Regions from separate parts of the Arthrobacter monumenti genome, predicted to be linked through region 2. Evidence: predicted binding sites of a transcription regulator. Region 2 holds the regulator's gene; the other holds the start of a gene.
The links. Region 2 encodes LexA, which represses DNA repair genes until DNA is damaged. Its sites were predicted from a motif close to TCGAACANNTGTTCGA; they were not measured.
Positions count from the first base shown of each region.

Region 1 (16,226 bases), on a different contig from region 2:
AAGGCCAACAACGAAAAGCTCCGGATCCGTGCCCGGCGCATCGTCGTCGAAGCAACCGGTGCGGATGAGGAAGCGGCAGCCGCCGTCTTGAACGAGGCCGATTGGCATGCCAAAACCGCAATCGTCGCGCTGCTGGCCGACGTCGGCGTCCCCGAAGCCCGCCGCAGACTCGCCATCGGTGACGGACACGTTCGCTATGCATTGCGCCAGAAAGCGGGCACAGCGTGACGACGTCAGCCCGGCCCCGACGTCGGCCCATCACCTCGGCCCGACGCAGTGGTGATTTGTCCAAAGTGCTGACTTGTCCAAATCGTGATGCGCGTCATGCTTGACACTCTTCGCCCATGCTAATAGCTTTCAAGCATTACCTGTACTACGAAATATATTTTCATCAAGGCGCAGCGGCGTAAACGAGCGTCACAGCAACGGTGTTGTGGCGCACTGACTGGCGGTTCCGAAGGGCGTTCCGGACCGTCAGAGGATTCACATTCAGATCAGAGGAGTAGGACCGTGAAGCAACTACAGAACCGCCGGTTTACCGGTGTGCTGGCATCCGTTGCGGTGCTGGGCATGCTGGCAGGCTGTGGCTCGGGCTCGACCGGCGAAGGCGGAAGCGACGGTGGCGGCGGCAGCGCCGACGGAGAGGTATCCGGCACCCTGGAAATCCAGTACTTCGTCGGCGGCTATGGCGACGAGTGGTGGAAGTCGGTGATTTCCGACTTCGAGAAAGAATACCCGGACGTCACGGTCGAACAGCACGCCGGGCCAAACATCAACCAGGAAATGCAGACGCGCTGGATCTCCGGCGACCCGCCCGACGTCGTCTACATTGACGGCGCCGGCATCAGCCAGACGCAAATGGTCGAGGATGGCCAGCTGATGGACATCACCGAGTGGATCGGCGGCGTCGAAATGCCCGACGGTACCTCGCTGTCGGACAGCTTCATCGTTCCGCCGGACGAGTATGACGGCAAGATCTACAGCCTGCCGCTCATCTTCGACACCTGGGGCACCTGGTATGACCAGGCCTGGTTCGATGAGAACGGCTGGGAAGTTCCGAAGGACTTCCCGAGCTGGATGGACTCGATGGAACAGATCCAGAAGGACGAGGGGATTGCACCGTTCATCACGGCCGGTCAGTACCCCTACTACTTCTCCCGCGGCGTGCTCTATCCCGCCTTCGCATCGGCCGGCGGCGACGAGCTGCTCAACGCCGTCATCGATGGTGAAGAAGGCGTATGGAAGAGCGACGGCGTCATGACCGTCATGAACCGCGTCAAGGAAATGGTCGACGCCGGTTATGTCGACCAGGGTTTCGCGGGACTGAGCCACACCCAGTCGCAGTCGAACTTCCTGCAGCATGACAACGCCTATATCCCGGTCGGATTCTGGCTGCCCAACGAAATGGCCAACGACACGCCTGAAGGATTCGAGTTCGGATTCATTCCGTCCCCGATGAACGCTGAAGGCGATCCGATGGTGCTGGTCCCGGACCTGCGAAGCATGGCAATCGCCGAGCAGGCGGAGAACCCCGAGGCAGCCAAGGCTTTCGCGGAGTTCGCGTTCCAGAAGCAGTACGCGAAGTCCTTCGCCGAGATGTCCGGCGCTCTCATCAACATCGAGGGTGTCGACCTGTCCGAGGAGCCGAACGTACCGGAATACCTGAAGCAGGCAAACGAACTGATCAACTCCGGGGAAGTGGATGTTCACCACAAGAACCACCCGATGAGTTCGGACATGGAACTGCCGATCGGCGATGCGCTGGTCAAGTTCCTGCTGGGTGAAACCAGCGTTGAACAGTTCACGGACGAAGCTGCCTCGATCGCGGAGCAGTACCGGAACAGCCAGTAACAAACCAGGCAGGTGGAGGGCGAGTATCCCTCCACCTGCCTGCTTTTGCCACGTCCAACTTTGAGGAGACAGCACCATGGTGCAGTCGAAAAAGCAACGGTTTTGGTTCCTTGCTTTTTGCCTGGGCCCGACCCTGGCCGTCTTCGCGCTGATAACCCTGTATCCGCTGGTTAATGGCCTGTACCTTTCGTTCTTCGAGTGGTCGGGGCTGAGCGTCGACAAGACGTTCGTCGGCCTGGCCAACTACGAGCAGCTGCTCAACGACGAAGTCATCCCCGCGACCATCTGGCACGACTACTTCCTGGTCGTCACCAAGGTCATCGGCATCATGGTCATTGCCACCTATTTCGCGGTTGCGCTGACGCAGCTGCGGATCAAGGAAGCACCGTTCTACCGGACTGTCTTCTTCTTCCCGAACATCATGTCGGTGGTCATCATCGGCATCCTGTGGCGCTTTATTTACAACCCCGACGCCGGATTGATCAACTCTGGTCTCGAAGCCATCGGTTTGGAGAGCTGGACCAGACCGTGGCTTGGCAGTCTGGACTGGGCCTTGCCAAGTCTCGTGCTGCCATCGGTCTGGGCCGGTATCGGCCTGTTCATGCTGCTGCTGATGGGCGGCATCATGAGCGTGCCGAAGAGCATTTACGAAGCAGCCGACCTCGACGGCGCATCGGATTGGCAGCAGTTCTGGCGCATTACCGTTCCGATGATCTGGCCACAGATCCGGGTCTCGATTATCTACATTGTCATCACCACACTCAACGGCTCGTTCATCATTGTGCAGATCATGACCGAGGGCGGCCCCAGTAAATCGACGGAGGTCATGGGATCGTATCTCTACGAACAGGCATTCGAGCAGTTCCATTTCGGCTACGGAGCCGCTATCGGCATGATGATCCTTGTCCTGTCACTGGCCACCGTTGCCATCCTGCAGCTGGTGCTGCGGCGCGACCGGGTCGAGCTCTAGAAATGACCGGTGAATACTGATGAAAAAATCACTCATCCAAACGCTGGCCCGGATACCTCTGGTCGTCTGGGCCGTACTGGTCATCTATCCGATCATTTGGATGTTCCTCGGCGCCTTCAAGGACTACGGCGAAATCTTCCGTTCTCCCTGGGCCTTGCCGGAGTCATTCGACTTTGGCAACTTCGTCCAGGCCTGGACCGAGTTCGGCATCGGCCAGAGCTTCTTCAACAGCCTGCTCGTGACGGTGCTCGGCTGCGGGTTGTGCCTGCTGTTGTCCCTGCCCACCGCCTACGCCATCGAGCGGGTCAGGTTCAAGGGCAGCAAGGTGCTCTTCAACGTCTACCTGGCCTCGATGATGATTCCGATGGTGCTGGGCTGGATTCCGTTGTTCTTCCTGCTCTTGGAATTGCAGTTGCTGGACAACCTGTTCGCGCTGTCGCTGATCTACGCAGTCACACAGGTGCCTTTCACGGTGTTCATCCTGTGCAGCTTCCTCAGCGGTGTGCCCAAAGACCTGGAAGAAGCCGCCGCCATTGACGGAATGTCGCAGTACGGCATCCTGTTCAAAATCGTCGCGCCGCTGGTCACCACCGGAATCATCACCGCCTCGATCATGAACGCGGTGATGTACTGGAACGAGTACTTCATGGCGCTGATCTTCCTGCAGACCGACGAGAAGAACACCCTTGGCGTTGCCATGGACCTGTTGGCCAACGAAGCCGAGTACACCAATGCCTGGGGTGCACTCTTCGCCGGGCTGTCCATCGCCATCATTCCAATCATGGTGATCTACGCGGTATTCCAGCGGAACATCACCAAGGGCATGACCGAAGGCGCGCTCAAGGGATGACGACGGACACCCAGGACCCTGACGAAATATCGGCCAGGATCCGTGCGGCGCTGCCCTCACTTTCCCCTGCCGCGGCCAAGGTGGCACGCCTTATCCTCGACGATCCGGACATGGTCACCCGTTCGACTGTGCTCGACCTGAAGGAAGCCACCGGCGTCAGCGAGGCAACGATCGTCCGCGCCGCGCGCAGCCTCGGGTTTGGCGGTTATCCCCAGCTGCGGCTTGCCTTGGCAGCAGCCTCCGGCCGTCGGCAACCGAATCACCAAGTCGTGACGGGGAACGTCTCCCAAAGTGACGCTATCGACGTCGTCATAGCCAAGCTGGCCGAAGCCGAACAGCAAGCGCTTCGCGAGACCGCCGCCCACCTCGATCCGGACTCGATTGATCAGGTGACGGCGGCCATCGCCCGGGCGTCGAGAATCCTGTCATTCGGCATCGGCGCATCCGGTCTGGTGGCTGCTGATTTCCAACACAAACTGACCCGCGCCGGGTTTATCTGCTCTTCGCCCAGCGACATTCATCTGGCCGTGACCGATGCGACGCTGCTCAAGAACCAGGACGTTGCACTCATCGTGTCCCACTCCGGTGAAACGCACGAATCACTGAACGTGCTCGACGTGGCAGGCAACGCCGGCGCGGTGACCGTCGCACTGACCGGTTCGGAACGGTCGACGCTCGCACGCAAGGCAGACTATTCGCTGATCGCTGCCGGCCACGAACGCGGACTCCGACCCGGCGCACTCTCCAGCCGGATCGGCCAGCTGTTCGTCGTCGACTGCCTCTTCGTCTCGCTCACCCAGAAAACCTTCGAGACCACCAGCGCCTCCATCCAAATGACACGCGAAACGGTCGCGAACATGCACTCCGGGAATTCGAATGCCTGAACCGCATGAGCCAATCCGCGGCGTCTGCGGGGTCGACGTCGGTGGCTCGGGCTGCCGCGCCGTCGTCGTCCGCCTTGATCAGCACGGCACATCGGTAACGCGCCAGGGCCGCGGGGTCCAGATCGGTGCCGACGGCGTGATGGTTGCCGATCTGCTGGACCAGGTTGAGGATCTTGCCCTGGCCGCCGCGGGTGCCGCCGGGGTGGACAGGATCGACGCCGTCGCGGTGGGCTCGGCGAGTCTCATGGAGCTACTCAAGGACAGTGTCGGCCTGCACCGTTCCCTGGCAGAGCGGCTGAAGAGCACCACGACCATCGTCGCCTCGGACATGCTGACGTCCCATATCGGCGCCCTGCGGATGGCACCCGGAGCCGTGCTCGCCGCAGGAACCGGGGCCGTGGCCCTCGGGACTGACTTCGACCAAATCTGGCACCGGGTCGACGGCTGGGGACATTTGCTTGGGGACGCCGGTGGGGGAGCTTGGATCGCACAGCGTGGACTCGATGCCGCGATGAAGGCAATCGATGGCAGGGTTGGCGGATCGACCACGTTGCTGGACCGGCTCCGCAAACGCTTTGGCAGCCACCAGTACTTGATCAAGGACGTCTATACCCGCAACGACCGGTCCGGAATTCTCGCCTCCTTTGTGCCGGACATGGCCGACCTCGCCGCGGACGGCAACAGCCAAGCACTCTCCATCTTCAGTCAGGCCGGCGTCGAACTCGCCCACACCGGAGCCGCGGCGCTTCCATCTGGACTTCCACCACAGCTGACCCTGGTCGGTGGTCTCTTCAGCACCTCAGCCCAGCTGCGGAAATCCCTTGAGGAAGAGCTGACCCGGCTCCGGCCGGACGTGCACCTTGTCGAAGCCGCGGGTAGTTCCGTGGACGGGGCCTTGCAGCTCGCGATCGAAGCGGCACACGACGAAACTATCCTGCTGAATCACCCGCCATTCGTCACCTCGATGACCCATGAACGGACCCCGCGCTGACTTAATGGAGGCGGGCTAGCGGCGCACTTCGATGAACCCATCAGCGATGAAAACAGAGGAACCCTTTTCCCCGTTGAGAACGGTCATCTTCCCGGTCTTCACTTGAATGTTGTCCACGAAAACACCCCGTCCAAGGGTGTTGGCATCCGTAGTGTAGCGCCACCGGATCAAGTGCTGGCCACTTGCTGGTATCTCCGCAGTCGCCTTGCCCCACGTACGATCACCGCGGTTATTGTAGGTGCCGTTCGTGCGGACCGTCTCGCCTTGGTCCGTGGAACCGGTCCGTACCGTGTACGGCAATAACGTCCACGTCTTGCCGCCATCCGCAGAGGTCTCTACTGCGAAGGTATCCGTTTCCTCATTGTCGGCGAAGACGTCGAAAGACAGCGCCGCACCACCCGGGACGGCCACGCTGGTCCGCAACGTGTTCTCCGAGCTGTTGTCAGCACCGCCGGACCATTCCGTGCTGCCCTTGCGGGGGAAGACTCCGAGGGCGCCCGCTAATCCATCAGCCACGGTCCGGCGGGCTGGATTGGTCGAGCCCCAGCTACGGCTGGGATGCACCGCGTTCGTCAACAGAATCGCGAAGGAACGCGACTTGTAATCGATGACGATCGACGTGCCTGTGTAGCCGGTGTGGCCTGCGGCGGCTTCATTCGCCAGACCGCCCATGTACCACATCTGATCCAGCTCGAACCCCAGACCGTGAGCATTTCCGGGGAAGGCCTCGTTCTGATTCTCAAGCAGGAACTCAACAGTTTCCTGCTCCAAAATGCGCTTGCCGTCATAGACACCACCGTTCAGCAACGTCTGCGACAAAATCGCCATATCGCTAACGGTCGAGAAAATTCCCGCATGCCCGGCGACACCACCAAGACTCCACGCGTTCTCGTCGTGAACTTCTCCCCACACCATGCCGCGACCTGCGGCCGATTGATACTCGGTTGCGGCGATCCGACGCAGCTTATGCTTTGGCGGATTGAATTCGGTATCGACCAGTTTGAGCGGGCCCGTGATTCTGTTCTCGAGGGCGCGGTCGAGAGGTTTCCCGGTGACCTTCTCAACCAATAGGCCCAGCGCGATCAGATTGAGGTCGCTGTAACCATAGGCTGATCCAGGTTCGTTGACCGGCGCTGTTTCCATGACTGCCTGAATGCGTTCTTCTTCAGTGTCATATGCACTCCACAGCGGCAGCCACGGCTTTAGCCCGGACGTATGGGTGAGCATCTGCCGGAGCGTGATGCCTTCTTTACCGTTGTTCCCAAACTCAGGGACGTAACTGGAATACGGTTGATCAAGGTCAATTTCTCCCTCTTCGACCAATTGCATGACCAACAGAGACGTGAACAGTTTCGTCACGGACGCCATGTCGTAAATGGTGTTCTCGGTTGCCCTGAGCCGCTCGGCCTCGGGCAACTTCGTACCGTCTCCATCGGCATACAGCCGGGAGAATCCATGTGCGTGCGTTGCGACGATCCGCCCTTGGTGTGCCATTATGCCGACGGCGGACGCGTACAACGGTTTGGTCTCAGAATCCACAGGGTTCGCGTAGGCGTCCAACTGTTCCCAGGCGGCATCAATTACCGACTCATCCAATCCCACTGAACCAGGGTTCGCTTCCTTCAGCCGGGTGTTCGACGGCGAGAAAGCGTCGAGAGGCATGTCGAATTTACCGGCCGCGCGCCGTTCGGCGCCCATTTCGTGCCCCCTATCCTGTTGGCTGGCGCCGTCCACAGGCTCGGCGGCGCGTGCCATTCCGCCGGCTCCGCTCAGCACCACACTTACGATCGTTACAGCTACTACGCCGGTGAGAAGCCGCCTCAAGACCGCGGCCCGCCATAGACGAGGAACTCCCGGGTATCGCGTACGAACTGCTTCAGCTCATCCTGCCAGGCGCCAATAATCGTCTCCGCGCTCTCGCCAGCATTGACCTGCTCCTTGAAACGGGCAGATCCGCTCAGCAGGTCCATCCAACGACCCCCATCGCCGCGCCAATCGAATTCCGGATACAGCCGCTTGGCCTCGACGATCATGTGCGTACCTAGTTCCACCGCCCCGACGCTGTCTGCATCCTGGATGTGTACCTGCACACCGCCGCACACCAGGCCCCGATTCTTCGACAAGGTTGGCGAGAAATAGGCTTCCCGGAATTCGACCCCCTTGAGCCGCTTGCTGTTCAACGCTTCGGCCCACCGGTAGTCGACGTAGGGAGCGCCGATCAGTTCGAACGGGCGCGTCGTCCCGCGCCCCTCCGACATATTCGTCGCCTCAAACAACGCGGTGCCTGGATAGACCGTGGCCGTTTCCGGCGTCGGCATGTTCGGACTCGGCATCACCCAGGATGCCCGGTGATCGGGTCCGGTCATTTCGCGATGCCAACCCTGTACCTCGACCACCTGGAGGTCCCGTATCGGCTCGAGGCCGGCCTCCGGCAAGTGCACGGCATTGAAATACCTGGCGAGTTCGCCGACTGTCATGCCGTGCTGCAGTGCTATGCCGAGTTTTCCCACCCCGGATTGGAACCCGTCCTGCAACACCGGCCCGCGTGCCTGGCCGCCAATCGGGTTCGGGCGGTCAAGCACGACGAAACCAGCACCGGTTTGCGACGCCGCCTGCATGGCTTCCCACATCGTCCAGATATAGGTGTAAAAACGCGCGCCGACGTCCTGGATGTCGAAGCACACAGTATCGACTCCGGAGTCCCGGTAGAAGGCTGCAAGGTCCACGGCCTGCGCACCATAGGCATCGTAGACAATGATTCCGGTCCGGGGATCAACGGTGGTTTCTTCGCTGTCTCCTGCCAGAGCCGTTCCGCGGAATCCGTGCTCAGGACCGAAGACCGCGCGTACATCGACCTCCTGACCGGCCATGTCATCGACGATCGAGCGGAAGTTCTTCAGCACACCTGTGGGGTTGGTGATGATGCCGACTTTTCGTCCGTTGAAAATGCTCCAATTATCAGCGGCCGCGACATCAGCGCCGTTGGTCAACGTCCCGCCGTTGCCCCTCCTCTGGCCTGATGGCGATTGAGCGGCAGCCCCGGATACGAACGGTGCAGCCACCGCGACGGCTGCGCCAAGTCCAGTTGCGCTGATCAGATCTCTGCGGTTTAAAGCCATGGATGTGCGCCTTTCAAGTGTGGTTGTTGAAACGCTTGTACTTCAACGAGTCATTGTGCGGAGGATTGCCAACGCCCGTCTCCGGTTGCCCGCCTCTTCGCCGCTTGGCAACCCCGCGTTAGGTCAGCTGTTACTGATCGGCGTCACCGGTTGGGACATCCTGACCAGGTATTCCGGTCGTGAACGTGTAGGACCAACTGGTGACGGCGTCATCGAAGTAGTACCCGTCCTGGGCGACTGCCGTGATGGAGACCGTCCGTGCCTTCCGATAGGTACCCGCCGCGACTACCTCGCCATTAAGGAGGTAATCCACGCCCTCAGCTTCAGGAACCGTAAAGGAGTCCTGTCCCCGCCCGGGCCGATCGGCGAAGACAACATCCCCGGGCGTCGCCTTGATGCCATAATCGAGGCCGAAGCCCAGAGGCAGGAGCACGCCCTCGCCGTTGGCCTCGGGGATGTTGACGGGCAACTTGCCGCTGGGGTTGATTTCACCAGCGATGGCACGCACAGTCCCGTGGAAGTTCACCTTTTTGACGCCATAGCTGTTGATGACGGCGTCTGCCTTCGGGAAGACGCTGATGTCGTACGGATTCCGGGTCGCGACCACAACGACCGGTGTTCCGGTCGCCGATAACTCCGCGACCATCTGTTGCTGAGCGGCGTTGCCAGTCGCATTATTGGAGGTGAATACGACAGCATCGACACCTTCAGCAGCCGCGACTGCACGCGCCCGGTACTCCGCTGATGGAGAGGATCCATTCTCGTAGTCTTCGGTCACCGCAAATCCCTGATCGGCGAGCATTGGTCCCATGAGTTCAGGCCAACCGGAACCAGCACCGACCATAAGTACCGAGCTACTCGGAGCAAGCGGCAGAGTGTCTGCCTCATTGCGTAAGAGGGTGGCCGCACGGTCAGAGATCGTGTTCGCGGTGGCAAGGTGTGCGGGATTACCGACGACGGATGTGACCTTGTCGGGATCGGCCAGAGGATTCTCGAAGACCCCGCGCTCCACCTTCCACTCAAGGATGCGTCGGACCGATTCATCGAGACGGTCCTCGGTAATCTCGCCGGAAGCGACTGCGGCGCGGACTCCGGCAAACGATGCATCGACGTCGGGCGAGTTGAGCAGGATGTCGGAACCAGCCTGGATGGCCATTACCGCGATCTCTTCCTGCGTCCACTCGTCGGCCATCGCCGCCATGTCGAGTGCGTCGGTGGTGATAACTCCCTCGAAACCCATCTCGTCACGAAGCAGTCCGGTGAGTACCTTGTGGGAGAGCGTGCCAGGCATGTCCGGATCAATGGCTTCGACAATGATGTGGGCGGTCATAACCATGTCCACACCCGCGTCGATGGCAGCCTGGAACGGTTCCAGATGCTTGTTCAACGTCTCGCGATCGTAGGTGACTGTGGGCAATCCATAATGCGAGTCGACGGATGTGTCACCGTGGCCCGGAAAGTGCTTCGCCGCTGCGCCCACATACTGCTGTAAACCGTTGATCTGTTCCACGCCGAGGGCGCTGACGACGTCGGGATCCTCGCCCATGGAGCGAATCCCAATGACGGGGTTATCCGGGTTGGAATTGAGGTCAAGCACGGGTGCAAAATCGACGTTGATCCCCATCGCACGAAGCTCGGAGCCGAGGATTTCACCCTGCGCATGTGCCAGCTTCGGGTCAAAGGTGGCACCGAGAGCCATGTTGCCGGGGAGCACAGTGGCCGGCGGACCGATGCGGGCGACCAGGCCACCTTCCTGATCGATAGTGACAGCCAGCGGAATGCCATCGCCGTCCGCTCCCATAGCGGTCTTCTGGAGACCGTTGGAAAGCCCCGCGATCTGGGTTGGATTGTCAGTGTTGCCCGACCACGCGAAATAAAGGACGCCGCCGAGGTCGTACTTCTCCACGACCTGTGCCGGTGTGTCCACGCCGTAACGTGCCTGATTACTCGCCGCCATAGAGGTGTCATCTGCCGAGGATCCATAGACATGCGTCCATGTCATTTGGCCGATTTTTTCGTCGAGTGTCATGCCGGCGATCATCGCGTCAATGTCAGGCTCAGCTGGCGGAGGCGCAGACCGCGTATCTGCAGTCGCGACCCCCACGGTCGAAAGGAGCATCCCCGCCACAACGGCTGAAACGAGTCCGCTTTTTCTTCTGCTGGTTACTAACGATTTGCGCTTCACAATGCCTCCGTTTCGACGGGCGTCCTTGCCCAGGTATTTTCACTATTAGGGACCGATAACGCCCCGTCAACACTTGGAACAAAAACCTTGAACGGTCTCTGAATAAGTGTTATAAGCCACACTTGACCGTCCTCACCGGCGACCATCCCGGCGGCAGAGCGTCCGGCCATAAGAACCGACGGGAGTCAGGGCGAACTCGGCAGGCCAAACTCAGAAGGGAGGCAGCACGTTTTCCAGCTCGGGTGGTTTGCTGGTGTAGTCGGGTCTGGTTTTGTAGGTGTGGCCTGTGGGTGCGGTCCAGCGGAGGATGCCGGCATCGAGTTGTTCAAGTTTCCATCCGCCTTCATGTTTTGCCTTGTGGTGGGCTTTGCATAGGTGGGCGCAGTTATCGTGATCGGTGAGTCCGCCGTCTTCGCGGGCTTTGGTGTGATCGATATCGCAGCCGACTGGTCTTCGGTTGCAGCCGGGGAATCTGCAGTGTCCGTCGCGGGCACGGAGCAGCCGTTTCAAGTCTGCGGGTGGTTTCTTGTGTTTGCGTCCGTAGGCGAGGACTGATCCGGTAAAGGGATCCGTGAGGATCCGGTACCAGCTCTTAGATTCACCGGCGAGGCGGCGTGCGACGTCGGCGGGGACGGGACCATAGCCTTCCAGGTCGCCTGGCTGGTTCGAGTGGCCCATCAGCGTCAGTGCCGGGATGGTGATGAGGACTTCGGCGCGTGGGACCGTGCCGTTGGCGGATTGTTTCCCGAGGAGAAGGTCGGTGAAGACGTCGGCCTTGAGTTGTGTGTGGTTGCGGAACTCGTCCGGTCCTTGCAGGGAGCGGGCCATGCGTTCGAGGTTGTCTTCGATGGCTGCCGCTTCGACGGCCGGCAGGTAGGCGTAGATCTCGGTCATCGCGTCGGGCTGGGGTGTGAAGGTGACTTTGCGGCTTTTCCGGACGCTCTGGTGGCGGTCTTCGAGGCTGGTGGGATTGATGTCGTTGCTGACCCGCATGGCTTGCTTGTCGAGCTGGGCGGGGCTGAGTCCTTCGCAGAGATCAAGAAGTTCGTGTTCATACCGGGCGGTGTCATCGGCGTTGGCCGGTGGGCAGTTCTGCATGATCATTCGAGCGTGGGCGAGGCTGAGTTTGCCTTCGCTCAAGGCGGTGTGGGAGGCGGGGAGGTGTTTGTAGATGAACCAGGATTGGCCAAGCTGGTGCCTGCCACTGCCGGGAGAGATGCTCAGGGCCGCGGAGATCTCACCGCCGGCGTAGCGGCTGAAAGCCTCAAAGTTGCCGGCCTCGTCTCCCATGTTGGGCCGGTGTTCGGTGAACCGGTGCATGGCACCGATCCGGCGGGACTCGGCCCAGGCTGCAAGCCGGGTGGCGGCTTTGAGGTACTCGATCGTTTCAGCATCGTCGAGGGAGGCGAATTCCACCTCAGCGATCATGGGGGCCAGTTCGGGTCCGGTCGCGGCCGACCAGCGGGCGGCCCGGTCGCTGAGTTCCTCCGCATCTGCAGCCCGACCGGGACCATCGGAGTCAACTCCTGCGCCACCGCTGGTATCAGTGCCGCTGCCGTCCAGTTCGGCGCGTTTCCGGTTGAGATACTTCCGTGGCGGCAGTGCGGCCTTCATCCGTGCTTTACGCTTTAGTCGAGCCTTCTTTGGCGTATTCTCGGCGCGGAACCATGGCAACATCCATGCTGTATCTCCCAGGGCAGAGATGGCGTCCTCGTGGCCGATACGCTTCGCGTATTCGCGGTAGATGCGCTCGGCAACGGACGATTCCGCAGCTGAGGCCGCCTCTTCGAGCGGGTCCCGGTGCGATGGTTCCTGAAGCCGGAAAATCTGCCGTCCAGTGCACCTCCAAGTGCATTCACCGCGAGGGTGGTTATAGTGCGGACCGAGCAAGTACCGGTCAGGAGCGGGATACAGTTCTCCCACAACTTTGCCTGACTTGCCGGTGATGTCCATGTACTCAGCATAGTCGAATACATGTTCGATTAGAAGGGCCAGTTGGAGGCAATGTGGATAACTTCGTTCGATTCCTCAAACTTGGCTACCGACTACCGACTACCGACTACCGACTACCGACTACCGACTACCGACTACCGGGCCAACGACCACGGCGCCACCGACTACCGGGCCACCGGCTATCGGCACCCGGCCCTCCGCCACCGGCTACCGCTTACCGACCCGGAATCTCCTGCAGACTCCAGGTGTTGCCGTCCGGATCCGAGAAATAAACGAACCGACCCCAAGGCTGTTCGTCGACCTCGCTCGCATCCACGCCGTTCTCGACCAGGTGCTGCCGCGCCTCGGTGGCATTGGGAACGACGATCTGCACGCCGAGCTGCGAACCGGGTTTCATGTCCGTAATGCCTTTTCCCAGCACAATGGAACAAGCTGAGCCAGGCGGTGTCAGTTGAACAAAACGAACCTCGTCGCTGACCCGGTGGTCATGATCAGGATGGAATCCGACCTGATCGACATAGAACGCTTTCGCGCGGTCGACGTCAGTCACGGGGATGGCAACAAGCTCGATTTTCCAGTCCATTTTTGATCCTGTTCTTCGTGGGTGGTTAGAACTTCAGCAACACTTTGCCCGACTGAGACGGCTCCTTGGCGATCTCGAATGCCTCCAACGCATCGTCGCTGTCGAATTCGTGCGTGACGATCGGCGCCGTTAGCAGGGATCCGTCCGCCATAGCTTCCAACACCTCGTCCAGCTCATCGTTGAATCGGAAGGACCCGACAAGCTCAAGTTCGCGCGTGATCGCCGTGGCAATGAGCGCTGGCTGCTCTCCGCCCGGCAGGAGGCCCACCATCACCACCCGCCCTCCACGCATGGCTCCCCGAATGGCCGAGGACAGGCCGCGCGGATTTCCGGAGGACTCCACGACTACATCGGCTTCGACGACGGCGATCGCGTCGGCATCGGTGGCCATAAGGGTGGAAGTTGCTCCAACGGCGTGGGCGATTTCCAAGGGCTTGTCGTGCATATCGACGGCGACTATCTCTCCGGCACCGGCACGTTTGAGGACGGCGATGACAAGGCATCCGATCGGCCCGCATCCGATCACGAGTACCCGCTTTCCTGCCACTTCTCCGGCGCGTGCGACGGCGTGCCAGGCCACGCTGGCAGGTTCGGCCAGCGCCGCATCCCGCAGCGACAACCCGTCCGGCAACGGTCTCAACATCCGCCCGGGCAGAGCCACATACTTCGCGAATGCGCCTTGGGTATGTGGCAGATGGGCCGCGCTGCCCAGGTACGTTCCGCCGGGCGACAGGTTGGGGCGGTCCTGCGGGTACCTACCTGGTGCGGTCCCGGGGGTTGCGGGATGCACGGCGACGTCGACGCCGTCGTCCGGGCTGGATCCGTCGGCCGCAGCTCTAATGACTGTGCCCACCACCTCGTGGCCCAGCACCATGGGCTCGCGCAGGATCGAATCGCCGGCGGCACCGTGGGTCCAATAGTGCAGGTCGGAGCCGCAGATACCGCCATAGGCAATTTCCACAATCGCCTCATCCGGACGCGGTGCGGGTGCGTCGACGGGTTCTACCCGCAGGTCACCGGCGCTATGCACGACGACGGCGGGCGTGCCCATGGCAGCGGGCGTCGGTTCGCGGGCGTGTGCCTGTGCCGCGGCGAGCGCCTCCGATTCGTTCACTGTTTCCGCTCCCTTAGCTAATACGCTCGAACTTGGACAACGCCGCAGGTACCTAAACGACGACGCTCATGCCGCCGTCGATAAAAATGACCTGTCCATTCACGAAGTTGGAGGCTTCAGAGCCCAGCCACACGACCGGCCCGACCAGATCCTCAACCGTGCCCCAGCGGGCAGCCGGCGTCCGTCCCAGGATCCAACTGTTGAAGGCCTCGTCGTCGACCAGGTTCTGGGTCATTTCGGTGTGGATGTACCCGGGAGCAATTCCGTTGATCTGCAAACCTTGGCCGGCCCACTCGGCGGTCATGGCGCGCGTGAGGTTCCGCAATCCACCCTTGGCCGCCACGTACGGCGCAATGGTCGGCCGCGCCAGATCCGTTTGGACCGAGCAGATGTTGATGATCTTGCCGGAGCCACGCTGCAGCATGTGCCGGGCAGTTTCGCGGCCGACCAGGAACGCGCTCGTCAGGTCCGTGCGGATCACGCGGTCCCAATCTTCCGCTTCGAGGTCGAGCATCGGAACACGGTGCTGGATCCCGGCGTTGTTGACGAGTACCTCCAGCGGACCGACGTTTTCCTCAATCCAATTGATGCCTTCAGTCACCGCCTTGCTGTCCGTAATGTCGAAGGCTGCAGCATGAACCCGGCCGGCCGGGAACCGGTCCGCGAATTCCGCCCGTGCGAACTCGAGCCGTTCGGCGTTGGCGCCGTGCAGCACTACGGTGGCTCCGGCATCGGCCAGCCCTGCGGCGAGCGCTTTGCCGATGCCGCGGCTGGAACCGGTGACCAACGCGATGCGCCCGGTGAGGTCAAAGAGTGGATTACCCATCCCGGGACTTACGCTTCTGCCGTGGCCGCGGCCGTGGTCGTGGCGGTGGTGGCCGAGGTCGTGGCCGTGGCGGTGGCGGGCGCGGGTGCCGGGTCCGGATCTTCAGGGGTGACGACGTCGAAAATCAGGTGGGCGAATTGCCCCATCTTTTCGACGGTGCGCAATTTCAGACGGTCCGACTCGATCCGCCGGGGGAGCAGGGGAGCGCCGCCGGTCAGCGCTACCGGGGCGACGGAGATCTGGAGTTCGGTGAGCAGTCCGGCGTCGAGGAATTGACCGGCCAGGTCGCCGCCTCCGACCACCCAAATGTCCTTGTCGCCCGCGGCTTCCGCTATCGCCGGAAAAGTATCGGCCACGCCCCCGCTCACAAACTGCACGTCGGCGCCGTCGGGCTTGGGCAGTTCCCGGCTGGTGAACACGAAGGTCCGTCTGCTCCCGTAAAGCTCCGCCCACTTTTCCGGTTGCTCGAGCAGGCCTTCAAAGTTCAGCACCCATTCGTACGTCGTCGAACCTTCGACCATGGCCCCGACCGCGCCGAAAAACTCCTCGTACTGCTGCCAATCCGGAGCTTCGACGGCGAACAGCCACTCGAGCGAATTTGCCTCGTCCGCGATGTACCCGTTGAGCGACGTCGCTGTATAGAAAACCACTTTGGACATGGCACCAGCGTAGCCAGCGTTCCGCCGCGGCGACAGGTCAGGGGAGACCTAGCCCTGTTTCCGTGCACCTCTGGCGCGGAGGAAATCGTCCGCTCTGCCCAGAGTGCGTTCAAATGTCCCAAAAGATGACGGCGCGAGGCGTACGACGACGTCGGGCAGCTTGGCGTTGGCGGCGATCAGCAGTCGTCGCTTGCGGTGTTGGACGGCGTCGAGGATCAGTTCGGCTGCCTTATCTGGAGGG
Region 1 is NZ_JBTNCY010000004.1:162,126-178,351, forward strand. It holds gene murQ (N-acetylmuramic acid 6-phosphate etherase) at 1-228, shown strand, start outside; gene ACX80B_RS07365 (extracellular solute-binding protein) at 511-1,851, shown strand; gene ACX80B_RS07370 (carbohydrate ABC transporter permease) at 1,928-2,821, shown strand; gene ACX80B_RS07375 (carbohydrate ABC transporter permease) at 2,841-3,671, shown strand; gene ACX80B_RS07380 (MurR/RpiR family transcriptional regulator) at 3,668-4,555, shown strand; gene ACX80B_RS07385 (N-acetylglucosamine kinase) at 4,548-5,546, shown strand; gene ACX80B_RS07390 (serine hydrolase domain-containing protein) at 5,562-7,325, opposite strand; gene ACX80B_RS07395 (exo-beta-N-acetylmuramidase NamZ family protein) at 7,367-8,665, opposite strand; gene ACX80B_RS07400 (glycoside hydrolase family 3 protein) at 8,796-10,784, opposite strand; gene ACX80B_RS07405 (HNH endonuclease signature motif containing protein) at 11,061-12,803, opposite strand; gene ACX80B_RS07410 (glyoxalase superfamily protein) at 13,018-13,386, opposite strand; gene ACX80B_RS07415 (L-idonate 5-dehydrogenase) at 13,412-14,437, opposite strand; gene ACX80B_RS07420 (SDR family NAD(P)-dependent oxidoreductase) at 14,553-15,326, opposite strand; gene ACX80B_RS07425 (dihydrofolate reductase family protein) at 15,335-15,985, opposite strand; gene ACX80B_RS07430 (SDR family NAD(P)-dependent oxidoreductase) at 16,034-16,226, opposite strand, start outside.
Region 1: a site for LexA is predicted at 12,817-12,832, ahead of ACX80B_RS07405 (HNH endonuclease signature motif containing protein). Genes of this name have one in related genera too.

Region 2 (16,226 bases):
ATGGTGGACATCGATGTGCGTATCTCCATGCGCTTCAACCACGAGGTCCATCAGGGAGTGTTTCGCCAGCGCAGTAAGCATGTGGTCGTAGAACGGCACCGTAGTCTCGATCCGCGACGAGCCTGTTCCATCAAGGTCCAGCTCCACCACGACCGACGACTCGCTGGTTTTCCGTTCGAGGCGTGCCGTTCGTTTGGCGCCGGCTGTTGGCTCTGAACTCATCTGGTCGTTCCTTCATTTGATCTTCATTTCGACAGCAGGGTCGATGCTGGTTGGCCTGGTTCCAATTCGGACAATTCCCGGATCCCGCCCCTAACAGTCTAAGAGCGGTTGGCTACAGAAGCTTCCGGAGTGATTCAAGGAACCGTGTGGTTTCCGCTTCAGTTCCGGCACTAACCCTGAGATAACCCGGAATGCCCACATCGCGGATAAGGACACCATCGTCCAACAGGCCCTGCCAGACTCGGGACGGATTCTCTATCCCGCCGAAGAACACGAAATTCGAATCCGATGGGGCTGGCGCCAGTCCCATGTGCTCCAGTTCCTCGACGATCCGGTCCCGCTGGAGCTTGATGTCCTCAACATTTGCCAACAACGACGGCGCGTTGGCCAGCGCGGCCAGAGCTGTCGCCTGGGTTATGGCAGAGAGGTGGTACGGGAGACGCACCAGCCGCAGGGCATCCGAAATTTCCGGCGCTGCAGCCAAGTAACCGAGCCTGGCTCCGGCGAGGGCAAAAGCTTTGCTCATGGTGCGCGACACGATTAGCCGTTCACGTCCCGGAAGCAGTGCCAGCGCACTCGGCGTGCCAGTATGAGCGAATTCTTCATAGGCTTCATCGACAATGACGATCGAATTGGCCGCGTTGCCGGCTTCGTAGACTGCCTCAACTACGTCGGGGGCCAGAGCGGTGCCGGTCGGATTATTCGGTGAGCAGAGAATGACGATGTTGGGCCGGGTCTCCAGCACCTGTTTTGCTGCACTCTCCGCCGTCAGGGAAAAGTCGCTGGTTCGCTCGCCTGCAATGTACTGGGTCCCGGTAGCACTGGCAAGGAGTGGATACATGGAGTAAGTAGGAGGGAAGCTCATCAATGTACGGCCAGGACCGCCGAAGGCCTGGAGAATCTGCTGAAGCACTTCGTTGGAACCGTTTGCTGCCCACAGATTCTCTTCCGATAATCCATGGCCCAAATATGCTGCCAATGATCGGCGCAACGCCGTGAATTCCCGGTCTGGATAGCGGTTGATCCCGCTCACAGCCTCGGACACCGCATTCACTATGGCTTGGTGAACCGCTGGCGGCACCTCGTGCGTGTTTTCGTTGACGTTCAACATGATGGGAACGTCAATCTGCGGAGCGCCGTATGGCTTCAAACCCTGCAAGTCTTCCCGCAACGGCAGCTTACTGAGGCGGTGGAGCTGTTCATTCACCCTGTCAGCTTATGCTCGTGACCGCAGCCGGTGACAATTCAGTGGCGTAATAGTGATAACGCACACCGTGGACTGTTGCGGCCAGTACCGCGGAACCGGCGTTCTCCTAATCCACGGTGGGCAAGAAGAGCTGCTGACCGACCTGGATGACGGAAGTCTCGAGATCATTCACGGCCATGATGGATTGAACCACATCCCGGGTATCACGGCCGTCCGCTATCACTTCAGCGACCTTCCATACCGTGTCACCCGGCCTGACCGTGTAACTGACATTGGATGTCGCACTCAACGAACCCTCTGTACTTGCCGTGGCCGGTGAATTGAATAGTCCAAGCGTTGTCACCAGCAATGCGGCCAACAGCATCAGTGGAAGCCCGAGGAACAACAGGCGGCCGCGCCTGGTCAACCGTAACGGGGAACATCCGGCTGCAACTTGAGCTGACATGATTTCCAACCTTCCTAGCGTTTACTCAAACTCGAACGTGCGTTCGAGTTATCTTCTTCTTGTTTTAGCACGTATCGACGAACAATGTCGAGACTCGCTAGAACAAATGTTTGAAATTCCCGATCGGCTGGCTTAGCGTTGACACCAGAGTTGATCGCTGAAAACAGTGCATCAGCCACCACCGACAGTTTTCGTCGGCGACAGGAAAATAGGACCGCATGGGCGGTTGGCAGTGGTCGGATTGTTCGATGAAAGGACCGGAACGATGGTGGAACAAGGAGCGGAAGGCTCTGGGGCATCGGAGAAGCCCGTGCGCACCAAAGTGGTCAAGCACCGGCCGACCAAGGGGCTCACCGTTAGGCAGAAGAAGATCCTGGAAACGGTTCAGCGTTCGGTAAGTTCCAAGGGCTATCCGCCTTCCATGCGCGAAATCGGTGACACTGTAGGCCTCGCGAGCCTTTCCAGCGTGACCCACCAGTTGTCCCAGCTCGAACGGCTGGGATACATCCGCCGTGATCCAAAGCGGCCGCGCGCCATGGAGGTTCTCATTCCCTTGACTTTGGGGGAAGAGGCCTTGGCCGTTAAAGGTGCCGGTACACCATCACGTCCCCGGAATTCCCAGGGCACGTCTATTTCAGAGTTCACGACCTCCACCGATACGGCAATGGTTCCACTGGTCGGCCGCATCGCCGCCGGCGGGCCGATCCTTGCCGATCAGGCTGTGGAAGATGTCATGCCCCTCCCCCGTCAATTGGTCGGTCAGGGTGAACTGTTTATGCTTCGCGTCTCAGGCGATTCAATGATCGATGCTGCAATCTGCGACGGGGACTGGGTCGTGGTTCGTCGTCAGAACACTGCTGAAAACGGCGATTTTGTCGCTGCGCTACTCGATGACGAGGCCACGGTTAAAACCTTCCGCCAACGCGACGGACATACTTGGCTCCTGCCCCAGAACACGCGGTATGAACCGATCCTCGGCGACCATGCCACAGTCATGGGCAAGGTCGTATCCGTGCTGCGCAGCGTCTAGCAGCGCACCTGAGTCGCGGAGTCCAGCGGGACAGTACCCCCTGGACTCCATCGCGTAGTGGTCAAGCGTCGATCCTGGCAAGGCGGTCGAGCGCGGACAATACCGTCCCGCGGTCAGTGGTCGCCCAGAACGGTGGCAGTGCTGCCCGTAGAAAACCACCATACCGGGCAGTGGCCAGACGCGAATCCAGTACCGCCACCACACCGCGGTCGGTACTCGACCGGATGAGACGTCCTGCCCCTTGCGCCAGCCGAATGGCAGCGTGGGTTGCCGAGACGCTCATGAATCCATTCCCTCCGGCACGGGCAGCAGCGCGTGACCGGGCGGTCATCATTGGGTCGTCCGGACGGGGAAACGGTATCCGGTCAATCACCACGAGGCGACAGGAATTCCCTGGCACGTCGACGCCTTGCCACAGCGACATTGTGCCAAACAGACAACTGTCCGGTTGCTCACCAAACTGGCGCACCAACGAAGACATGGACGATTCGCCTTGGCAGAGTATTTCCAAGTCGAGCCGGTCCCGCATCGCTTCGGCGGCCTCTTCGGCCGCACGGCGGGATGAAAACAGCCCTAAAGTGCCGCCATTGGAGGCTTTCAAAAGCGCCTCGAGTTCATCGAGTTGTTCGCCTGAAGACCCACGTTCGGGTTTCGGCAGATGGGCTGCGACGTAGAGCATCCCCTGCTTCGGATAATCGAAGGGACTGCCGACGTCGATCCCGGTCCACGAGGGAGCGCCGTCACCGAGCAATCCCAGGGACCCAGCCACCGGTTCAAAGGCTGAGCCGATGGCAAGTGTGGCCGACGTCAGGATTACCGTATGGTCCTCGAACAGTCCTTCCCTCAGCCGGCCGGCGACTGACAGTGGAGCTACGTGCAAAGTTACCGGCTGTGATTCGTCAGCGATACTTGGAGCTTGTGCCGGGAACGCGTTTGGCCTCGAAGCCCAGATAACCTCTCCCGATTCCCGGGAGGCAACCATCCGCTCACACAGTTCGAGAATCACCAGCAGCCTCGATCGGGCCATTTGACGTCCACCGTCGGCGGCATTCGAACTATCTGACTTCGAATCCGACAAAGCAGTACGGGCCGCCTCCCGCACCTGGTTCAATGCTGCGGCTTGCTCCTCGTTGAGTCCGCCCGGCATTAGACCTGTTGGCGTCCCCAGGGTGGCACCCTCGAGGTTCGCTGCGGCCGAATTCAATGCCTCGCCACTGACCGCCGTGTGCTTACGGGCGCTGGAAGCGGCTGCATGGATCATTGCCACAGAGATCTCACCAGATACGGCGCCGGTGACGCGGTCCTGCAGTTCATGGGCCTCGTCGATAACCACGACGTCGTATTCAGGCAGGACTGCCAACCCTTCGAATGCACTAATGGCAAGCATGGCATGGTTGGTGATAACGATGTCGGCCTCGGCCCCCCGGGCACGGGCCAGTTCGCTGAAACAAATATCCGCCAGTGGGCACTTATTCGCTCCCAGACACTCCAGCGCACTGACAGATACTTGCTTCCATGCCCTGTCGCTGACACCGGGTGTCAGATCGTCGCGGTCACCGGTTTCGGTTTCCTCCGCCCACTCGCGAAGTCTGACGACTTCGCGGCCAAGCGCCGATGTCGGTCCTGTCTGTGTATCACCATTGACGCCGCCGGCAGGTGGATGCGGTGCGCTGGCGTCTTCACCCAGTTGGAACAGTGCCGCTTCCGGTGCGTCTTCTGAAGGAAATCCGCCCTCGAGCTTGTGCTTGCAGACATAGTTACCTCGTCCTTTGACCAAGGCGACGTCGACTTCCCGCTCGAGCTGCGGTGTGATCGCTTCGAGCAGCCGGGGGAGGTCTCTCCCCACGATTTGAGCCTGCAGCGCAAGCGTCGCCGTCGAGACGACTGCAGGTTTGTCGCTGTGTATGGCGTGGGCAATCAGCGGCACCAGGTAGGCGAGGGATTTGCCGGTGCCGGTTCCGGCCTGGACCAGCAGATGTCTTCCACTATCGATCGCTTCTGCCACCTGGCTGGCCATTTCATGTTGACCGGTCCGGTTCTGCCCACCCATAGCGGAGACCGCTGTGTCGAGAAGCTGAATGGATTTATGCGCGGCTTCCTCTGTTTCAGCCATGCGTGACGAACGGCTCCAGCTCTGCCGCCAGGGCCTCCCGCACCAGAACCTCGAGGCGGGTTCCTTCCTCCATGTGCTCTGTCGCCAGGATTTCGGAATCCTGCTCATGCAGCCGGTTCACCAAGTCGCCACGCTGGTATGGAATCATCAGTTCCAGCTTCACAGAGGGACGGGGAATTCCATCGCTGATGGCCAGCAGCAGGTTCTGGATGCCTTCTCCGGTGCGCGCGGAAACGACGACATGGTTCGGTTCACGCCGGCGCAACCGGTCGACCACGATAGGATCAGCAGCGTCGGCCTTGTTCAACACAATGATTTCCGGAATCCTGCGTGCCTCAACCTCGGCCAGAACCTCACGGACAGCGGCTATCTGCCCTTCCGGATCCGGATGCGATACATCCACCACATGCAGGATCAAATCCGCATCAGCCACCTCCTCCAGCGTTGACCGGAATGCTTCGATCAGCTGGGTGGGCAGGGAACGGACAAATCCTACGGTGTCTGAAAGCGTGTAGCCGATTCCGTCCGCGGTTTCGGCCTTGCGAACAGTGGGGTCCAGAGTCGCAAAAAGAGCGTTCTCCACCAGGGCACCGGCATCCGTCAGCCTGTTCAACAATGACGATTTTCCCGCGTTGGTGTATCCGGCGATGGCCACTGACGGAACCGAATGACGACGGCGGTTGGCTCGCTTCGTATCCCTGGCCGGCTTCATGGCAGCGATCTCCCGGCGAAGGCGCGCCATCCGGGTCCTGATTCTGCGGCGGTCCAGCTCAATCTTTGTCTCGCCTGGTCCCCTCGACCCGATACCCCCGCCTGCGACACCGACACGTCCACCGGCCTGCCGCGACAGCGATTCGCCCCAGCCGCGCAACCGTGGCAACAGATATTCAAGCTGGGCGAGCTCCACCTGCGCCTTGCCCTCGCGCGACTTCGCGTGCTGGGCGAAAATATCGAGAATGAGGGCAGTCCGGTCAATGACCTTGACCTTGACGATGTCCTCCAGACCGCGCCGCTGCGACGGAGCGAGCTCACTGTCGACGATGACAGTGTCCGCTTCCGTGGCCACAACGATGTCCTTGAGCTCCTGGGCTTTGCCTGAACCAAGGAAGGTGCCCGGATCCGGCTTCAGCCTGCGCTGGATGAGTCCATCCATCACCTCGGAACCAGCGGTCGCCGCCAAGGACGAAAGTTCACGCAGAGAGTTTTCCGCTCCTTGGAGCGTGCCCTCCGTCCAAAGTCCCGCCAGGACGACTTTTTCAAGCCGCAGTTGCCGGTATTCGACTTCGGTAACGTCTTCGAGTTCAGTTGATAGTCCGGCGACCCGGCGCAAGGCACGGCGCTCGGCCAGTTCCTGCTGATCGCCGTCGAAATCGCCATGCTCCTGGCTCTGGTCAGCTATCGCCTGCGCCTGATAACCATCCCGCGATGTGGTCTGCTGCTTTCCGGTGGCCGCGGTGTTGTTTTCCGTCGAAGCCGGGCCGGCATCCTTGGACAGGATGCGGTCGATTACCGCTTGGATCTCTTCCCGGCTCAGGTCCGGATCGGGTGTTTGCGGATGAGGGCGATTAGTGGTCATGTTCTCCTTCGAAACTTTCTACCCTTATTCTAATCCCCAAGACCCTCGCGCCAGTAGCAGCTTTTGGAGTCGGTGGATAAGTAAGGCCGGCATAAATACCGCGGCGGCAGTTCTGCGGATAGTGTTTGCGACTATGGGGTCTGATCATTACTTCAGCGCACAGCCTTCTGGTGAGGAGTCGCGCCGGCCGCTGCGGGTGGTTCTCGCCGGTGCCAGCAGGGACTTGAACACCGCGGGTGGAATTTTTAGTCCCGGCCGAATCGATCAAGGAACTGCTGTCCTGCTCAACTCCGTACCAGCCCCTCCTCCTTCCGGCAACCTGCTGGACATCGGATGTGGTTGGGGGCCGATCGCGCTCACCATGGGTTTGAATTCTCCAGACTCACGCGTGTACGCAGTGGACGTTAACGAGCGGTCCCTGGGCCTAACCCGGGATAATGCCGCGGCACTGGAACTTACCAATGTAACGGTCGCAAAGCCGGAGGACATCGACCCGGAACTTCGCTTCGACACGATCTGGTCCAATCCCCCGATCCGGGTAGGCAAAGCAGAACTTCACTCGCTGCTGAAGCTGTGGATTAACCGCCTTGCGGCCGGCGGCACGGCCTGGCTGGTCGTACAACGCAACCTTGGGTCGGATTCGCTGCAAAAATGGATGGCCGGGGAATTTGGACCAGGTTTCCAAGTCACCCGGGCACACAGCTCCCAGGGGTTCCGCATCCTGCGGATTTGGCGCGATACCACGCAGCCGTAGGTCGCCCCGGTATCGTCTCTATGGACTAAACAAGCGTCCCATTGGCCACCAGGACAGCGGGGCCGCCCAGGAGTATGTGTTCCCGGCCGTCGTCCGCCGTGAAGAAATTCACCGAAACGACGCCGCCCGGCACTTGGACAGCCCAGTTGTCCGGTGCACCGGCGCCCGCCCAGAAACGGATAGCCACAGCCGCGGCACAGGCACCGGTCCCGCAGGACTGGGTCTCGCCCACGCCGCGTTCATGAACCCGCATTGAGATCACACCAACCCCGTCGGTCACGAGCGGGTCCGCGGGCAGCACGAACTCGACATTCGTTCCGTCCGGAGGCGTCGGATCAACTATGGGCGCATGATGAAGATCCGCGGTCCGCAGCTCATCCGCATGCGCCAGCGCCACTACCGTATGTGGATTCCCCATATTCACTGACAATGCCGGCCGGACGACCTGCAAGCCACCGGCTTCTACAAGGGAATCCGTTCCCTGATTAGCGGCTTCAACCGGGAAGATAAAGTCCCACGGCCCCATATCGACGGCGTAACCCTCCGCCTCACGCTTGACGGCCTTCGGCCCGCCGCGGGTGCCGATGAGGAGGACTTCTCCCTCCGGCAGGTGGACAAGCCCCTGATCAATGAGGAAGTGCACGAATACGCGAACACCATTGCCGCACATCTCAACCGCGGAACCATCCGAATTGCGATAGTCCATAAACCATTCGGCATCGCCGGCAGTCTCGAGCAATGCCCTGCCTTCCGGTAGATTGCGGGAATGTATGGCGCGGACCAGGCCGTCGCCACCGACGCCCTGGTGACGGTCGCAGATCCTGACCACTGCAGCTTCATCGATGGCATACTTGCCATCCGGGTCGGCCACCAGGACAAAATCATTGCCGGTTCCGTGTCCCTTGCTGAAGGGCAGCCCCGCCAATGACCCGAGGGAACCCTCACTCATATTTCCGCTCATTCCTCCACAGTACTGGTTATGGATTCGAGAGCCTTCCCCACGAGATCCGGGTCCATCCACGGCAACCATTCGATTCTCGGGTCCCCCCGGAACCAGGTCAGCTGACGGCGGGCAAACTTGCGGGTGGCTGCAATTGTGGCAGCGGCCGCTTCCTCGACAGTCATCGTCCCGTCGATGACCTGCAGGAACTGGGCGTAACCGAGTGCGCGCGCGGCAGTCTTCCCGCTACGGAGTCCACGCCCCTCCAGTATCCGCACTTCCTCTTCCAACCCGGACTCCACCATCCGGTGGACGCGTTGGGCGAGCCGCTCCTTCAATTCCTCCCGGTCCACCTCAAGCCCGAGCTGCACAGCAGGTTGGAAGTACTCACGCCGGGGCATGTATGAGCTGAATTGCCGACCGGTCAGCCGGTACACCTCCAACGCGCGCACAATCCTTCGCGCATCCGTCAACCGTTCTGCCGAAATGGGGTCCACTTCGTGCAACTGCTCAAGGAGTGGACCCACCCCTGCTTGTTCAAGCTCCTGCTCGAGACCGGCACGGATGGCTGGATCGGTACCAGGAAACTCCAAGATATCCAGTGCCGCCCGGACATAGAGACCGGACCCACCCACCAGAATTGGCACGTTGCCGCGGCTACGGATGTTCTGAATGGCAACCCTCGCCTGATGCTGGAAGGCAGAGACACTCGCCTCCTCGGACACATCCAGAATGTCGAAAAGATGATGCGGTACATCCTTCCGCTCCTCGATGGGCATTTTGGCAGTGCCGATATCCATACCGCGATAGAACTGCATGGCGTCGGCATTGATAATTTCACCGTCGAGTTCCTGTGCCAATGTCACCGCCAGGTCGGACTTTCCCGATCCTGTGGGTCCGACGACGGCAACCACAGGCACGCGTGGCGTGCCGCCCGGCTCCAACAATCGGGAGCCGGTCTCAGGCACGGGGCGGCAATGTGGGCATGCCCAGTAAGACGCCTTTTCCCTCCGCGGAAGGACCGGGTACCGGCGCGCCGCACGACTCGGCCTGCGAACGGTCCCAAGCCTCGCCCGCGCGCGAGCTCCGGACAAGATAATCATTGTCATCAGCGGATGCCGGATCAGCGATCAAGTGGAAAGGGGCGGCATCGGTAATCGTCACCGTCACCAGGTCGCCCGGCCGTGGCGTCGTGCCGCCGTCCGGAATGGAGAAGTGCACAAGCCGCTGATCCCTTGCCCTGCCGGAAAGCCGGTGGGTCTCAGCAGCCTTCCGCCCCTGGTTGGCAGTGACCATCACTTCGACCTGGTTCCCAACTTGTTTCCGGTTTTCCTCGGCCGAAATCCGGTCTTGCAGGTCTGTGAGCCGTTCGTAACGCTCCTGGACTATTGCTTTTGGCAGCTGGTGGTCCATCCCGGCCGCCGGCGTGCCGGGCCGCTTGGAGTATTGGAAGGTGAAGGCGCTGGAAAAGCGGGAGGCCTCCACGACATCGAGCGTGGCTTGGAAATCCTCTTCGGTTTCGCCGGGGAAACCAACAATGATGTCGGTGGTAATGGCGGCATTCGGGATCCGTTCCCGTACCCGCTCCAGAATGCCCAGGAATTTCTTCGACCGGTAGGACCGGCGCATGTCCTTCAGCACCTTGTCGGAGCCGGACTGCAACGGCATGTGCAGTTGCGGCATAACATTGGGTGTTTCCGCCATCGCGTCAATGACGTCGTCGGTGAATGCCGCCGGGTGCGGGCTGGTGAACCGCACGCGTTCCAGACCATCGATTTCCCCACAAGCGCGGAGCAGCTTCGCAAAGGCGCCACGGTCGCCAAATTCAACTCCGTAGGAATTGACGTTCTGCCCCAGCAGCGTGACCTCAATGGCGCCGTCGTCCACGAGGGCCTGAATCTCTGCAAGGATGTCACCCGGCCGACGGTCCCGCTCCTTGCCCCGCAACGAGGGAACTATGCAGAACGTGCAGGTGTTGTTACAGCCGACCGATATGGAGACCCAACCCGAGTAGACCGCATCGCGCTTGGTGGGCAGGGTTGAGGGGAACACATCAAGTGACTCGAGGATTTCCAGCTGTGCCTCGTTATTGTGCCGGGCCCGTTCGAGCAGGGTCGGCAAGGAACCAATATTGTGGGTGCCGAATACCACGTCAACCCAGGGCGCCTTCGCAATGATCTCATCCTGGTCCTTCTGAGCCAGGCACCCGCCCACGGCAATCTGCATGCCCTCATGTGCTTCCTTCACCGAAGCCAGCATGCCGAGGTTTCCGTACAGCTTGTTGTCGGCGTTTTCCCGTACGGCACAGGTATTGAAAACGACGACGTCGGCCTGGTCGCCGCCGGCGGCGACGTAGCCAGCTTCCTCCAAGAGTCCCGACATACGTTCTGAATCATGAACGTTCATCTGGCAACCAAAAGTCCGTACCTGGTACGTCCTCGGCTGTGTATTGGAGGTCTCATGGTTTGGGGCGGGGATGGTCAGTGTCACCCTACAAGGGTAAGACGTCCCAGCCCGCAGACCACAATCGTCAGCGGCCGCCGGAACCACGAGGTCCTGCCGCTAATCCTCTTCGAGCCCGTCGATTGCTTCCCCCACCACTTGAAAGGCAAGGGAGGGCGAATACCCTTTGCGTGCCAGCATCGAAACCAACCGCCTGGTGTGCTTGTCCCGGACGGCGCGGTCGGCGTAGTCGATGTCGGTTTTCAGCTTTCTCCCGACCAGCTCCCGGGCTGCCTGCAACTCGTCGCCGTCGGTGATCTGGCTCAGCGCCTCTTCGGCCAGATCACCGGTGATGCCCTTGTCTGCAAGTTCGCGCTGGAGCGCACGGGCCGCCAACCCTTTGGTTTGGACTCTGCTGCGCACCCACATTCTGGCGAACTCGGCGTCGTCAATGAGCTGGACTTCTTCAAAGCGGTCGAGGACATCCTCGGCAACCTCGTCCGGGACGTCCCGGTCCGCCAGTTTACGGGCGAGCTGATGACGGCTTTTCGGTGAGGCAGTCAATTGGCGCAAGACTATGGACCGTGCCACATCATGCGGATCGGCTTCGGCTGTGTCATCAGCGGAGGTACCAGGCGTCGGACCCGTTCCGCTATTACTGAACGGAGCCATCCGTTCCTAGAACTTGTCTCCGCCGACTGCCTTCAGCTTTGGTTCAGTCTCCGGTGTCTCTTCAATTTTGGCGCCAACACCGAGCTTTTCCTTGATCAGGCGCTCGAGTTCGTCGGCAAGCTCAGGATTGTCCCGCAGGAACCTCCGTGAGTTCTCCATTCCCTGGCCCAGCTGGTCGCCGTCGTAGGTGAACCAGGAACCAGACTTCTTGATGAGTCCATGCTCGACGCCCATGTCGATGATTCCGCCTTCGCGGGAAATCCCCTGGCCGTAGATGATGTCGAACTCCGCCACCTTGAAGGGCGGCGCCATCTTGTTCTTGACGATCTTTGCCTTGGTCCTGTTGCCAACCGAGTCAGCCCCTTCTTTCAGGGTCTGGATGCGGCGGACGTCGATACGCACAGAGGCATAGAACTTCAAGGCCTTGCCACCGGTGGTCGTTTCCGGGCTGCCGAAAAAGACACCGATCTTTTCGCGCAGCTGGTTGATGAAGATAGCCGTTGTCTTGGTCTGGTTCAGCCGGCCAGCGATCTTACGCAGTGCCTGGCTCATCAAACGGGCCTGAAGGCCAACATGGCTGTCGCCCATCTCGCCTTCGATTTCGGCCCGCGGCACCAGTGCGGCGACGGAGTCGATGACAATTACGTCCAACGATCCGGAACCGACCAGCATGTCCATGATCTCCAGCGCCTGTTCTCCGGTGTCGGGCTGCGAGACCAGGAGTGCATCAGTATCCACGCCCAGTTTTTGCGCATACTCGGGATCCAGGGCATGTTCGGCATCGATGAATGCCGCGATGCCGCCGTTGCGCTGCGCATTGGCAACAGCATGCAGCGCCACCGTCGTCTTACCCGATGACTCGGGACCGTAAATCTCAACAACCCTGCCACGCGGCAATCCCCCGATACCAAGGGCAATGTCGAGCGAAATGGCTCCAGTGGGTATCACCTCAACCGGCGCACGGGTGTCATCACCCAAACGCATGATGGATCCCTTGCCATACTGCTTGTCAATTTGCGCCAGAGCGGCTTCCAGGGCCTTCTCGCGATCGGCTGGTGCCGGCATTATTCACCTCGATGTCTAGTGGCCTGTTGGCCGTTTATATGTCTGGCTACGACGTTAGACCCTCCCACCGACAGAACAAGAGCTCATTCGGTGATTGTGGATAAGCATGATCCGCGGGCGATGTGTCCTCTGCTTAATAGTTTAGTGCCGTCCGAACAGGTATTCGAAGAGGAACACTGGCGTGTCGCTTAGCTGCTGCGTGGCTTAATATCGCGCCCCCACCGACGTTCGGCGGGAACGTCCTGAACATCGCAGATGGCGAACCACACCCTCCTGGGGTCCTCACCGTCCCTCAGCGCGGCGGCAGCAGTGCGTCCCGAAAGGCCGGCCAGCACAAGGTCATCAGCGAGGACTTTGGAATAACCGGACCCAAACTCGTCGTCCATCAGCCGCCAGAACTCACTCATTCGCACTTGTTGAGTCTCTCATGATCCTGCCCCGCACGGCCAAGCCGGCAGCACTCTAGAATGGGTTCATGAGTGAGACCGAGGAGTCCTCCACCGGGCCGGACCCGCGCAGCGCCATCGAGCAACTGGAACAGCAACTCAGCATGCTGTGGCGCCGTTCCAGGTCGATCTCGCACCGGGTGGCTCGTGATGTTCATCCAGACATGGAGCCAGCTGCCTATGGTCTGCTCATCATCCTGCAGAGTGAAGGGGCGATGCGGCTGACGGAACTGGCGGCCAATATTGGCGTCGGAAAACCGTCGGTCAGCCGCCAGGTGACGTTATTGGAAAGCCTGGGCCTCGTCAGGAAGCAAGCCGATCCGTTCGACGGACGGGCGCAGACGATCACCTTGACGGAAAAGGGACTGAACCAGCTCTTGGCGACACAACTTGCCCGGAAGCAGGCCTTCCGCAACAGATTGTCGGATTGGTCTGAACATGATGTCGAGCATTTGGCTGTGCTGCTGGCCAGGCTCAATGAAGAGTACACCAAAGAAAAGTGAAGCCCGCCGGACGAACCAGCGGGCTTCAGCGTCTTAGTTGTTTCAGTTATGGGATCAGTACGAGCTGGGGGCGAGGCCCCGGTCCAGTTCGTCGGTGAGGTCCCCGGACAGGTCACGGGCAAACTCCCGTGAGAATTCCTGTGGAACGGTATCTGGAACGGCTACGCCTTCCGCCTCGGCCAGACGCTCACTCACTTCGCGCAACATCAGCGACAGCGGAACATCAAGTGCCGAGCAGATGGATGAAAGGAGCTCCGATGAGGCTTCCTTCTGTCCACGCTCGACTTCGCTCAGATACCCAAGAGACACGCGTGCATTATGCGAGACTTCGCGGAGGGTGCGGCCCTGGCGTTGACGGACCTGACGCAGTACCTCACCAATCTCATGGCGTAGAACGACCATTTTGCGCTCCTTCTGTTCTGGTTGGGCATTTTCTGCCAGACCCACATCACGCCAACGGACCACACCGTTTACGGATACGGGTTGCTTTACCATCTGGATCGCCTTGCTCCCTTACTCTACGGACGCTGCCTGCCGGATCTGCTTACGGCTGGGGCCGTTGTACTACATCTTATGCCGCCAGTGCACCGACTGCCGACACTATTAGTAACTGTTGCCAAAAGGAAATTGTTCCCACGCATCGATAATCTACCTGGATGAGCCCGCCGCGTCGATGGCTTGATGAAGCTGCAGCAGGGCATGCCGGCAGGCTTGGGACTGAATTTCAGCACGGCTGCCCGAGAATTCATACTTGCTCGACCATGCCCCATATTCATCTGCCAGGGCGATATATACCGTGCCTACAGCCTGGCCATCGTGCGGTTCAGGGCCGGCGACGCCGGTGGTGGCAACTGCCAGGGAAGCTTCAGCGAGACGCCGCACGCCCTGGGCCATTTGACGTGCGACGTCGGCATCAACGGATCCGTTGGTGGCCAGCAGGGCGCCGCTGACGCCAAGCACATTCTCCTTGACAGTGTTCCGGTAGGCCACGACTGCGCCGTTAAGCATGCCCGACGCGCCGGGAACAGAAGCAAGCTCGGCGCAGACCATGCCGGCAGTCAACGATTCCGCGGTTGCCACCGTAATGCCGGAGGCCAGGGCATCGGCGACGAGTTGGTTCACATCTGGAGCAGCCTCGGTCCGGTGGGAAGTCGTCACCGCTGCACCTGGTCTGTTCCGCGGGCACCAGAATGCAACCGCACCGCTTGGACCACGTAGTCAACGCCGGTGACGACAGTGACGGCCGCCGCAATCAGCATGGCCGCCAGCGCGACCCATTCCATCCAGCCGCCCAGCAGGTCCGCCAGCGGCATCAGGTACAACAGCACAGCGGCGGTCTGCAGCACCGTCTTCAGTTTCCCTCCACGGGAGGCCGGAATAACGCCGTACCTGATCACCACGAACCGAAGCACGGTAATGAACAGTTCCCTGCCGAGGATGACAATCGTGATCCACCAAGGCATCCCGTCTATAACGCTCAAAAGGATCAGGGCTGAACCGATCAGCAGCTTATCGGCGATCGGATCGGCGATCTTACCGAAATTAGTGATCAGGCCCCTGCTGCGGGCAATATCTCCGTCGAGCTTGTCGGTATATATTGCGACGGCAAATGCCAACACAGCCAGCCACCGCGCAACGCCGTTCTCTCCCTCATCGAGGAGCAGCAACCAGATAAACAGCGGCACCAGCAGCACGCGGATCACTGTCAGAACATTGGCGATGTTCAGGGTTGGAACTTTTTCAGGCTGCAGAGAAGTCACTTACTAAGGCTACAACCGCCTGGCCGGTAAACGTATTGTGTCTGGAGCCCGTGCGCAACCGGATTTCCCCGCCCGTCAGCGGCCGGTCAGGCCCCAGGCGTCTTCGGACGAATCCCCGTCGTCGCCATCTGCGCCGTCGTAATACTGCTCGGCCGTGTGCTGCAGAGACGCCTCGACCTGATCTAGCTGGCCGGTCGCGGGATCCGCTGCCTGAATGGCGTGTGGCTGGGTGGCATCGTCCCCTGCTGGAGAAGCCTGCGCCGGCGGGTCGTCGCCGCGGATGGTCGCCATGGTGGCTGCCAGATCGTCGGGGCTGACCAGCACGTCGCGTGCCTTGGATCCTTCGGAAGGACCAACCACTCCCCTGGATTCAAGCAGATCCATCAGCCGGCCCGCCTTGGCGAAGCCAACCCGGAGCTTACGCTGCAGCATCGACGTCGAACCAAACTGAGTTGTGACGACCAGCTCGGTTGCCTGCAGCAGGACATCCATATCGTCGCCGATATCGTCGTCGATCTGCTTCTTCGGCGCCACTTGGGTGACATCATCACGGTAGACGGCCTGCAACTGGCCCTTCACATGGGCGACGACGTCGTGGATTTCAGTTTCGGTAACCCAAGCGCCCTGCACACGCATTGGTTTGGAGGCTCCCATCGGGAGGAACAGCGCGTCACCCTGGCCGATCAGCTTCTCGGCGCCGGCCTGGTCCAACACGACCCGCGAGTCAGTGACAGACGACGTCGCAAAGGCCATGCGTGAGGGCACGTTGGCCTTGATCAGTCCGGTCACCACATCCACCGACGGCCGCTGGGTTGCGAGCACCAGGTGGATACCGGCGGCGCGTGCCAGCTGCGTAATGCGGACGATGGAATCTTCCACGTCCCGGGGCGCGACCATCATGAGGTCGGCAAGCTCGTCCACCATCACCAGCAGGTAGGGGTACGGCTTCATGACGCGCTTGCTGTCAGGCGGCGGAGTCACCTTCCCGTTACGCACGGCCTTGTTGAAGTCATCGATGTGCTTGAAACCGTAGGTCGACAGGTCGTCGTAC
Region 2 is NZ_JBTNCY010000014.1:22,490-38,715, reverse strand. It holds gene hisB (imidazoleglycerol-phosphate dehydratase HisB) at 1-222, opposite strand, end outside; gene ACX80B_RS17140 (histidinol-phosphate transaminase) at 335-1,429, opposite strand; gene ACX80B_RS17135 (LysM peptidoglycan-binding domain-containing protein) at 1,536-1,874, opposite strand; gene lexA (transcriptional repressor LexA) at 2,140-2,904, shown strand; gene ACX80B_RS17125 (ATP-dependent DNA helicase) at 2,966-5,017, opposite strand; gene hflX (GTPase HflX) at 5,010-6,593, opposite strand; gene ACX80B_RS17115 (class I SAM-dependent methyltransferase) at 6,727-7,347, shown strand; gene dapF (diaminopimelate epimerase) at 7,373-8,308, opposite strand; gene miaA (tRNA (adenosine(37)-N6)-dimethylallyltransferase MiaA) at 8,305-9,255, opposite strand; gene miaB (tRNA (N6-isopentenyl adenosine(37)-C2)-methylthiotransferase MiaB) at 9,248-10,777, opposite strand; gene ACX80B_RS17095 (regulatory protein RecX) at 10,850-11,320, opposite strand; gene recA (recombinase RecA) at 11,408-12,466, opposite strand; gene ACX80B_RS17085 (DUF3046 domain-containing protein) at 12,655-12,879, opposite strand; gene ACX80B_RS17080 (MarR family winged helix-turn-helix transcriptional regulator) at 12,942-13,415, shown strand; gene ACX80B_RS17075 (helix-turn-helix domain-containing protein) at 13,470-13,910, opposite strand; gene ACX80B_RS17070 (CinA family protein) at 14,064-14,573, opposite strand; gene pgsA (CDP-diacylglycerol--glycerol-3-phosphate 3-phosphatidyltransferase) at 14,570-15,175, opposite strand; gene ACX80B_RS17060 (FtsK/SpoIIIE family DNA translocase) at 15,251-16,226, opposite strand, start outside.